DNA from 2 places in the Pseudomonas sp. SDO5591_S426 genome. Region 2 is predicted to be linked to the other one. Evidence: predicted binding sites of a transcription regulator. Region 2 holds the regulator's gene; the other holds the start of a gene.
What was found. The regulator sigma-54, encoded in region 2, starts transcription at its own class of promoters, with help from an activator protein. The targets are predictions, from matches to a motif close to ANTGGCATNNANNTTGCTNT.

Region 1 (4,082 bases), on a different contig from region 2:
ACAGTTCGAGCATTTTCGGGTCGATCATGATCAGCTTGGCGTCTTCCGGGCCGGACTTGAACAGGATCGACAGGATCATCGCGTTCACACCCACCGACTTACCGGAACCGGTGGTGCCGGCCACCAGCAAGTGCGGCATTTTCGCCAGGTCAGTGATGACCGGCTTGCCACCGATGTCGTGGCCCAGGGCCAGGGTGACCGGCGATTTGAAGTTGTCGTACTCAGGGGTCGACAGCACCTCGGAGAAGCGCACGATCTGCCGGTCTTCGTTAGGAATTTCGATACCGACCGTGGTCTTGCCCGGAATCACTTCCACGACACGCACACTGGTCACGGCCAGGGAACGTGCCAGGTCTTTGGCCAGGTTGGAGATGCGGCTGACTTTTACGCCGGCCGCAGGCTGGATTTCGTAACGGGTAATCACCGGGCCCGGATGAATCGAATCCACGGTGACTTCGACGCCGAATTCCTTGAGCTTGATTTCCAGCAAATGGCCAACCGCAGCCAGGGATTCAGGCGAATAATTGAGTTGTTTCTTTTCTGCCGGGTCGAGAATCGAGATCGGCGGCAAGGTGCCTTCCACAGCGCTGTCGACGAACAGCGGTGCCTGTTTCTCTTTTTCGACACGCTTGCTCGGCGCGGCGGGCTTGACCGGCGCCGGCGCAATAACCGGCGGCACCTGCTTCTCGCGCTCGGACATGTGCTTGCTCAGGGCCTGCTCACGTTCGATCAGGCGTTCCTTGACCTTGGCCTGTTCGCGTTTGTCGCTGACGGTCGGCGCGACCACGTCGTGCACACGATCGTCGACTTCACGCAATTGCGCGACCAGTTGCTTGCGTTCGGTACGGGCCGCCCACCAACGATTGGCGGCGCCCTGGAACAGTTCAAACAGGTCGAGGGTGATCTTGCCGGTGACGTCCATCACCTTGAACCACGACAGGTCGGTGAATACGGTCAGGCCGAACAGGAACAGAGCGATGAACAGCAACGTGCTGCCCTGAATGTTCAGCGCGTTTTTGGCCAGGTCGCCAAGGCTTTCGCCCAGTGCACCGCCAGCGCCAGCCGGCAGACCGGTCGCGGCATGGAAATGGATATGAGCCAGCGCAGCACCGGACAGCACCAGGAACACCAGGCCGATCAAACGCCAGGAAAACAGCCAGCCGCTCCACTGCCACGGCTCGTGGCGCTGACGGAAGATCTGATAAGCCTTGATCGCCAGCAACAACGGGAAGATATAGGCGAAGTAACCCAACACCATGAACAGGATATCGGCGCTGTAGGAGCCCGCCGGACCGCCGAAGTTCTGCACGTCGTCGATCTTGCTGTTGTGGCTCCAACCCGGATCGTCCTTGCCATAGGTCAGCAAGGCCATCATCAGAAACAGGCACAACGCACCGATGGCGATCAATGCACCTTCCTTGAGGCGGTAGTGCAAATGCTGGCGCCAGAGCGGAACGACTGTTTTGGGTGCTTCGGTGGATTTCTTCAAAACGCTACTTTTCCTGCGCCCAAGGCGCGTCCATCTGATGAATGTCTTTAAAAAAACGGCAAAAAACTGCCCAATCCAGGCAGGTAAAAAAGTTAACAGGCCTAACTGGTACTACTTTTAACACTGCGCCCCGGTTTTTATAAACACGAAGCGCATCGCTTATTTTGTTACAAACACTGTTACAGCCAGGCATTGTACGGGTTTGCTCATCCAATGCCATGCTGGCAACACTTGTATGCAGCATAGTCAAAAGCACATTGCATGCGACTCAATTTGAGCATGCATTCTCTTTTGTGACAAAGGCTTATGAGGTGTTTTTATGAGCGCAGTGCAACATCACCGTCTGATCATTCTGGGTTCCGGCCCCGCCGGTTACAGCGCAGCCGTGTATGCCGCCCGCGCCAACCTCAAACCCGTTGTCATCACCGGCATACAGGCAGGTGGCCAGCTCACCACCACTGTCGAAGTCGATAACTGGCCTGGTGATGTCGAAGGTCTCACCGGCCCGGTCCTGATGGAACGCATGCAAAAACACGCCGAACGCTTTGACACACAGATCGTCTACGACCACATCCATACAGCCAAGTTGCAACAGCGCCCGTTTGAGTTGACCGGCGACAGCGGCACTTATACCTGCGACGCGCTGATTATCGCCACCGGCGCTTCCGCGCAATATCTGGGCCTGCCATCGGAAGAGACATTTGCCGGCAAAGGGGTTTCGGCCTGCGCGACCTGCGATGGATTCTTCTACCGCAAGCAAGTGGTTGCCGTGGTCGGCGGCGGCAACACGGCGGTTGAAGAAGCCCTGTACCTGTCGAACATCGCCAGCGAAGTGCACCTGATTCACCGGCGCGACAAGCTGCGCTCGGAGAAAATCCTCCAGGACAAACTGTTCGAGAAAGCCGCCAATGGCAACATCCGCCTGCACTGGAACCAGAATCTGGATGAAGTACTGGGTGACGCCAGCGGCGTGACCGGCGCCCGCCTGCGCGACAGCCATACCGGCGAAACCAAGGAACTGGCGGTTTCCGGAGTGTTCATCGCTATCGGCCACAAACCCAATACCGACTTGTTCGTCGGCCAACTGGAAATGCGCGACGGTTACCTGCTGGTCAAGGGCGGCAGCGAAGGTGATGCCACCGCAACCGCCATCGAAGGTGTGTTTGCGGCCGGCGACGTGGCCGATCACGTCTATCGCCAGGCAGTCACCTCCGCCGGGGCCGGCTGCATGGCAGCCCTCGATGCGGAAAAATACCTCGACGACATTCCCGTCGTTTAACGGCACACTGGGTGGCGAGCCTCAAGCTCGCCACCGCCCTCCCCTTCTGCAAGCCCGGACGCCATGCTGACTTGGTTACAACGCAACTCCCTGACTTTCCCGCCGCTGGAAAAAGCCATGCGCGACCCCAACGGCCTGTTGGCCGCCGGTGGCGACCTGTCTGCCGATCGGTTGATTCAGGCCTACCGCCACGGTTGCTTTCCATGGTTCTCGGAAGGTCAGCCGATTCTCTGGTGGTCGCCGGACCCGCGCACCGTTCTGTTTCCCGACGAACTGCATGTGTCCCGCAGCCTGAACAAATTGCTGCGCCAGCAACGCTATCAAGTGACCTTCGATCAGGATTTTGCCGCAGTCATCAGCGCCTGCGCCGCGCCACGGGATTACGCCGACGGCACCTGGATCACCGAAGCCATGCAGAACGCCTACCTGCAACTGCACAAGCGCGGTTACGCGCACTCGGTGGAAGTCTGGGATCAGGGCACGCTCGTCGGCGGGCTGTATGGCCTGGCGATGGGGCGGCTGTTTTTCGGCGAATCCATGTTCAGCCGCGCCGACAATGCCTCCAAATATGGCTTTGCCACCCTGGTGCGACATCTGAAAGACTCAGGCTTTGTCCTGATCGACTGCCAGATGCCCACCGACCATCTGCACAGCCTGGGCGCCAGGGCGATCCCGCGCAGCGCGTTTGCGGGTTATCTGTCGCAATATCTGGATCAACCCAGCCGCGCAACCTGGGTTTGCTGAGCGACTTTTGCGCGCGTGGCTTACACTTAATCGAAAGCATTATCCCGAGGGTTGATCATGACCGAGTTGGCGCGTTTGAAGTTCTATGCCACTCAGCCCCACTCTTGCAGCTATCTGCCTGAGGAGCAGGCCACGACCCTGTTCCTCGACCCTAGCCAGCCCATGGATGTGCATGTCTATGCAGACCTGTCGGAAATGGGTTTTCGTCGCAGTGGCGACCACTTGTATCGCCCCCATTGCCAGAACTGCAATGCGTGCGTACCGGCGCGCATTCCTGTAGCCCAATTCACGCCCAACCGTCAGCAGAAGCGCATTTTCAAGCGCAACGCCGACTTGCAGGTACGCCCGGCCAAGCCAGGTTTCAGCGAAGAGTATTTCGACCTTTATCAGCGTTACATCGAAGAGCGGCATGCCGATGGCGACATGTACCCGCCCAGCCGCGATCAGTTTTCGACCTTCCTGGTGCGTGACCTGCCATTTTCACGGTTCTACGAATTCCGTCTCGACGGACGGTTGCTGGCGATCGCCGTCACCGACCTTCTGCCCAACGGCCTGTCGGCGGTCTACACC
Region 2 (4,082 bases):
GTAGTCTCTGGTGTGCGTCCGACCCTGATCGTGCAGTCCTTGAACTGACCGGCAACGCCAACGAATTTTGCAGACGCCCGAGCGTGCAGGCCCAGCTTGTTGATGATTTCGATTTCCAGAGCAGGCATCGCGATGTGAATCCTTTAGCTGAGGTCGCGGTGGCGGACCTGGACGTTCTTCAGGGATTGCTGCAGGGTCTTGCCCAGGCGTTCGGTCAGGTAGACGGAGCGGTGATGCCCGCCGGTACAACCGATTGCAATGGTGACATAAGCACGGTTACTGGCGGCAAAGCGGGGTAACCATTTAAGCAGGTACGCGGAAATGTCCTGGAACATCTCCTCGACATCCGGTTGTGCCGCCAGGTACTCGGCAACCGGTTGATCAAGCCCCGACTGTGCGCGCAATTCCGGCTTCCAGTAGGGATTAGGCAGGCAACGCACATCGAACACCAGATCGGCGTCCACCGGCATGCCACGCTTGAAACCGAAAGATTCCACCAGGAACGCCGTACCGGGTTCAGGCTGGTTGAGCAGGCGCAGCTTGATGGTATCGCGTAGCTGATACAGGTTCAGGTTGGTCGTGTTGACCTTGAGGTCTGCCAAATCGGCAATCGGTCCGAGCAGGCTGGTTTCGTCGTTGATCGCCTCGGCCAGTGAGCGATTGGGGCTGCTCAGCGGATGGCGACGACGGGTTTCCGAAAAGCGTTTGAGCAGAGTTTCCTCATCGGCATCCAGGTACAGGACATCGCACTGGATGTGTCGGCTGCGGACTTCTTCCAGCAGCTCTGGAAACCGCGACAGATGGCTGGGCAGGTTGCGCGCATCGATGGACACGGCTACCAGCGGCTGTGACAGCTCAGTGTGAATCAGCGCGCGTTCGGCCAGTTCCGGCAGTAACCCCGCAGGCAAGTTGTCGATGCAGTAGTAACCATTGTCCTCAAGAACATCGAGGGCGGTACTTTTACCTGAGCCGGAGCGACCGCTGACGATGATCAAGCGCATGATTAATGACCGTTTTGCTCGTCCAGGACAACCTGATACAAGGCTTCATTACTCGGGGCGCTGCGCAGTTTTTCGCGCACTTCCTTGCGGTCGAGCATGCTGGCGATCTGGCGTAACAGCTCCAGGTGCGCATCGGTAGCGGCTTCCGGGACCAGTAGAACGAACAACAGGTCGACCGGGGCACCATCGATGGCGTCGAAATCGATAGGGGCGTCAAGGTGCATCAAGGCGCTGATGGGCGAAGTACAGCCCTTGAGACGGCAGTGGGGGATGGCGATGCCGTTGCCAAAACCGGTTGAACCGAGTTTTTCACGGGCGACCAGGCTCTCGAAGACATCCTGCATGGCCAGATCCGGCACTTCGCGATGGATGAGGTTGGCAATTTGCTCGAGGGCTTTCTTTTTACTGCCGCCCGGCACGTTCACCAGGGAACGGCCGGGGGTCAGGATGCTTTCAAGTCGGATCATGGGTAGGGAGTGTTAACGACCGGTAGCGCCCTGGAGGAGGCTCTGGGTCTTTTCCTTATGCTTTTTGAGTTGTTTATCCAGCTTGTCGGTCAGTGCGTCGATCGCCGCGTACATATCGGTATGTTCCGCGTTGGCGACCACTTCATTGCCGGGAATATGCAGCGTGGCTTCGATTTTCTGCTTGAGCTTTTCGACGGTCATCGTGACCTGCACGTTGGTGATCTTGTCGAAATGCCTCTCTAATCGTTCGAGTTTTTCGCCGATGTAGGTGCGAAGAGGTTCGGTCACTTCCAGTTGGTGTCCACTGATGTTGACTTGCATACAGCTTCTCCTTCGTTGCCAGTGCATAAAGCGGCAGACCAGATGATCTGCCACTGGAACGCTGTGGCGTGGCTCTACATCAACCGCTTGCGTTCGCTCGAAGGCGCGATCCCGAGGGATTCGCGGTACTTGGCGACGGTGCGGCGAGCCACCTGAATGCCTTGTGCCTCCAGTAAACCAGCGATCTTGCTGTCACTCAACGGCTTTTTCTGATTTTCAGCGGCAACCAGTTTTTTGATGATCGCGCGGATCGCCGTGGACGAGCATTCGCCGCCTTCGGAGGTGCTGACGTGGCTGGAGAAAAAGTATTTCAGTTCATATATGCCCCGAGGGGTATGCATGAATTTTTGCGTGGTCACCCGGGAAATTGTCGATTCGTGCATGCCGACCGCTTCAGCGATGTCGTGCAGGACCAGCGGTTTCATCGCTTCATCGCCATACTCCAGGAAGCCGCGCTGATGCTCGACGATCTGGGTGGCCACTTTCATCAGGGTTTCGTTGCGGCTTTGCAGGCTCTTGATGAACCAGCGGGCTTCCTGCAACTGATTGCGCATGAAGGTGTTGTCGGCGCTGGTGTCGGCGCGGCGCACGAAGCCGGCGTACTGGGCGTTGACCCGCAGCCGTGGCACAGACTCCTGGTTGAGCTCCACGAGCCAGCGCTCGTTGTCCTTGCGCACGATGACGTCGGGAACGACGTACTCGGCCTCGGTGGATTCGATTTGCGAACCCGGACGCGGGTTGAGGCTCTGGACCAGTTCGATCACCTGGCGCAGCTCATCTTCCTTGAGCTTCATGCGGCGCATCAACTGGCTGTAGTCGCGACTGCCGAGCAGGTCGATGTAATCGGTGACCAGGCGCTTGGCTTCGGCCAGCCACGGCGTTTTGGCCGGCAGCTGACGCAATTGCAGCAGCAGGCACTCGCCCAGGTTTCGGGCGCCGATGCCGGCAGGTTCGAATTGCTGGATGCGGTGCAGGACGGCTTCGATTTCGTCCAGTTCGATGTCCAGTTCCGGATCGAAGGCTTCGAGGATTTCCTCGAGCGTTTCGTCCAGATAGCCCTGATTGTTGATGCAGTCGATCAGGGTAACGGCGATCAGGCGATCGGTGTCGGACATCGGTGCCAGGTTCAGTTGCCACAGCAAGTGGCTTTGCAGGCTTTCGCCGGCGGACGTGCGGGTGGTGAAATCCCACTCGTCATCATCGTTGCTCGGCAGGCTGCTGGCGCTGGTCTGGTAGACGTCTTCCCAAGCGGTATCGACGGGAAGTTCGTTGGGAATGCGTTCGTTCCAGTCGCCTTCTTCGAGGTTATCAACCGTCGGCGCGGTTTCCTGGTAGGAGGGTTCCTGAATGTCAGCGTTGGGCTTCTGTTCTGCGTTGTCGGCCAAGGGGTCGGTGTTATCGAAGTCGTCGCCTTCTTCCTGGCGTTCGAGCATCGGATTGGACTCCAGGGCCTCCTGGATTTCCTGTTGCAGATCCAGGGTCGACAATTGGAGCAGGCGGATGGCCTGTTGCAGCTGCGGTGTCATCGTCAGCTGCTGGCCCATTCTCAAGACTAGCGATGGTTTCATGGCAGGGGCTTAACACCTTATTCGCCGGCGCACATGCGCCATCCACTACAGGGCGCCGAGGCGCCAAACATAAGCAAATTATATGCCCGAAATTGCAGTGTTTGCCTAGAGCGCTGTAACAATAAAAAGATCTTGATTTTTTATCGAGACAAGCGCTCGGTCGACTAGCCAGGCAAGCCCTTACAGGCGGAACTCATGACCCAGGTAGACTTCCTTGACCAAGTCGTTGGCCAGGATGGTTTCCGCGTCACCTTCGGCGATCAGCTGGCCATCGTTGACGATGTAGGCGGTTTCGCAGATATCCAGGGTTTCACGGACGTTGTGGTCGGTGATCAGCACGCCAATGCCTTTGGCCTTGAGGTGATGGATGATTTGTTTGATGTCGCCTACCGAAATCGGGTCCACGCCGGCGAATGGTTCGTCGAGGAGGATGAATTTCGGGTTGGTGGCCAGTGCCCGGGCGATTTCCACGCGGCGGCGTTCACCACCGGACAGGCTCATCCCGAGGTTGTCGCGAATGTGGCTGATGTGGAACTCCTGCAGCAGGCTTTCCAGCTCCTTGCGACGACCGGCCTTGTCGAGTTCCTTGCGGGTCTCGAGGATCGCCATGATGTTGTCGGCTACCGAGAGTTTGCGGAAGATCGACGCTTCTTGCGGTAGATAACCGATACCTGCTTTCGCGCGACCGTGCATGGGCTGGTGGCTGACGTCCAGGTCGTCGATCA

Region 1: ACW9JC_RS23030 (DNA translocase FtsK) is a predicted target of sigma-54. The motif match lies at 1,739-1,758, and genes of this name have one in related genera.

The regions. Positions count from the first base shown of each region.
Region 1 is NZ_JBSVXD010000151.1:9,816-13,897, forward strand. It holds gene ACW9JC_RS23030 (DNA translocase FtsK) at 1-1,489, opposite strand, end outside; gene trxB (thioredoxin-disulfide reductase) at 1,809-2,768, shown strand; gene aat (leucyl/phenylalanyl-tRNA--protein transferase) at 2,832-3,512, shown strand; gene ACW9JC_RS23045 (arginyltransferase) at 3,570-4,082, shown strand, end outside.
Region 2 is NZ_JBSVXD010000091.1:4,020-8,101, forward strand. It holds gene ACW9JC_RS17985 (HPr family phosphocarrier protein) at 1-128, opposite strand, end outside; gene rapZ (RNase adapter RapZ) at 144-1,001, opposite strand; gene ptsN (PTS IIA-like nitrogen regulatory protein PtsN) at 1,004-1,468, opposite strand; gene hpf (ribosome hibernation-promoting factor, HPF/YfiA family) at 1,481-1,789, opposite strand; gene ACW9JC_RS18005 (RNA polymerase factor sigma-54) at 1,864-3,357, opposite strand; gene lptB (LPS export ABC transporter ATP-binding protein) at 3,538-4,082, opposite strand, start outside.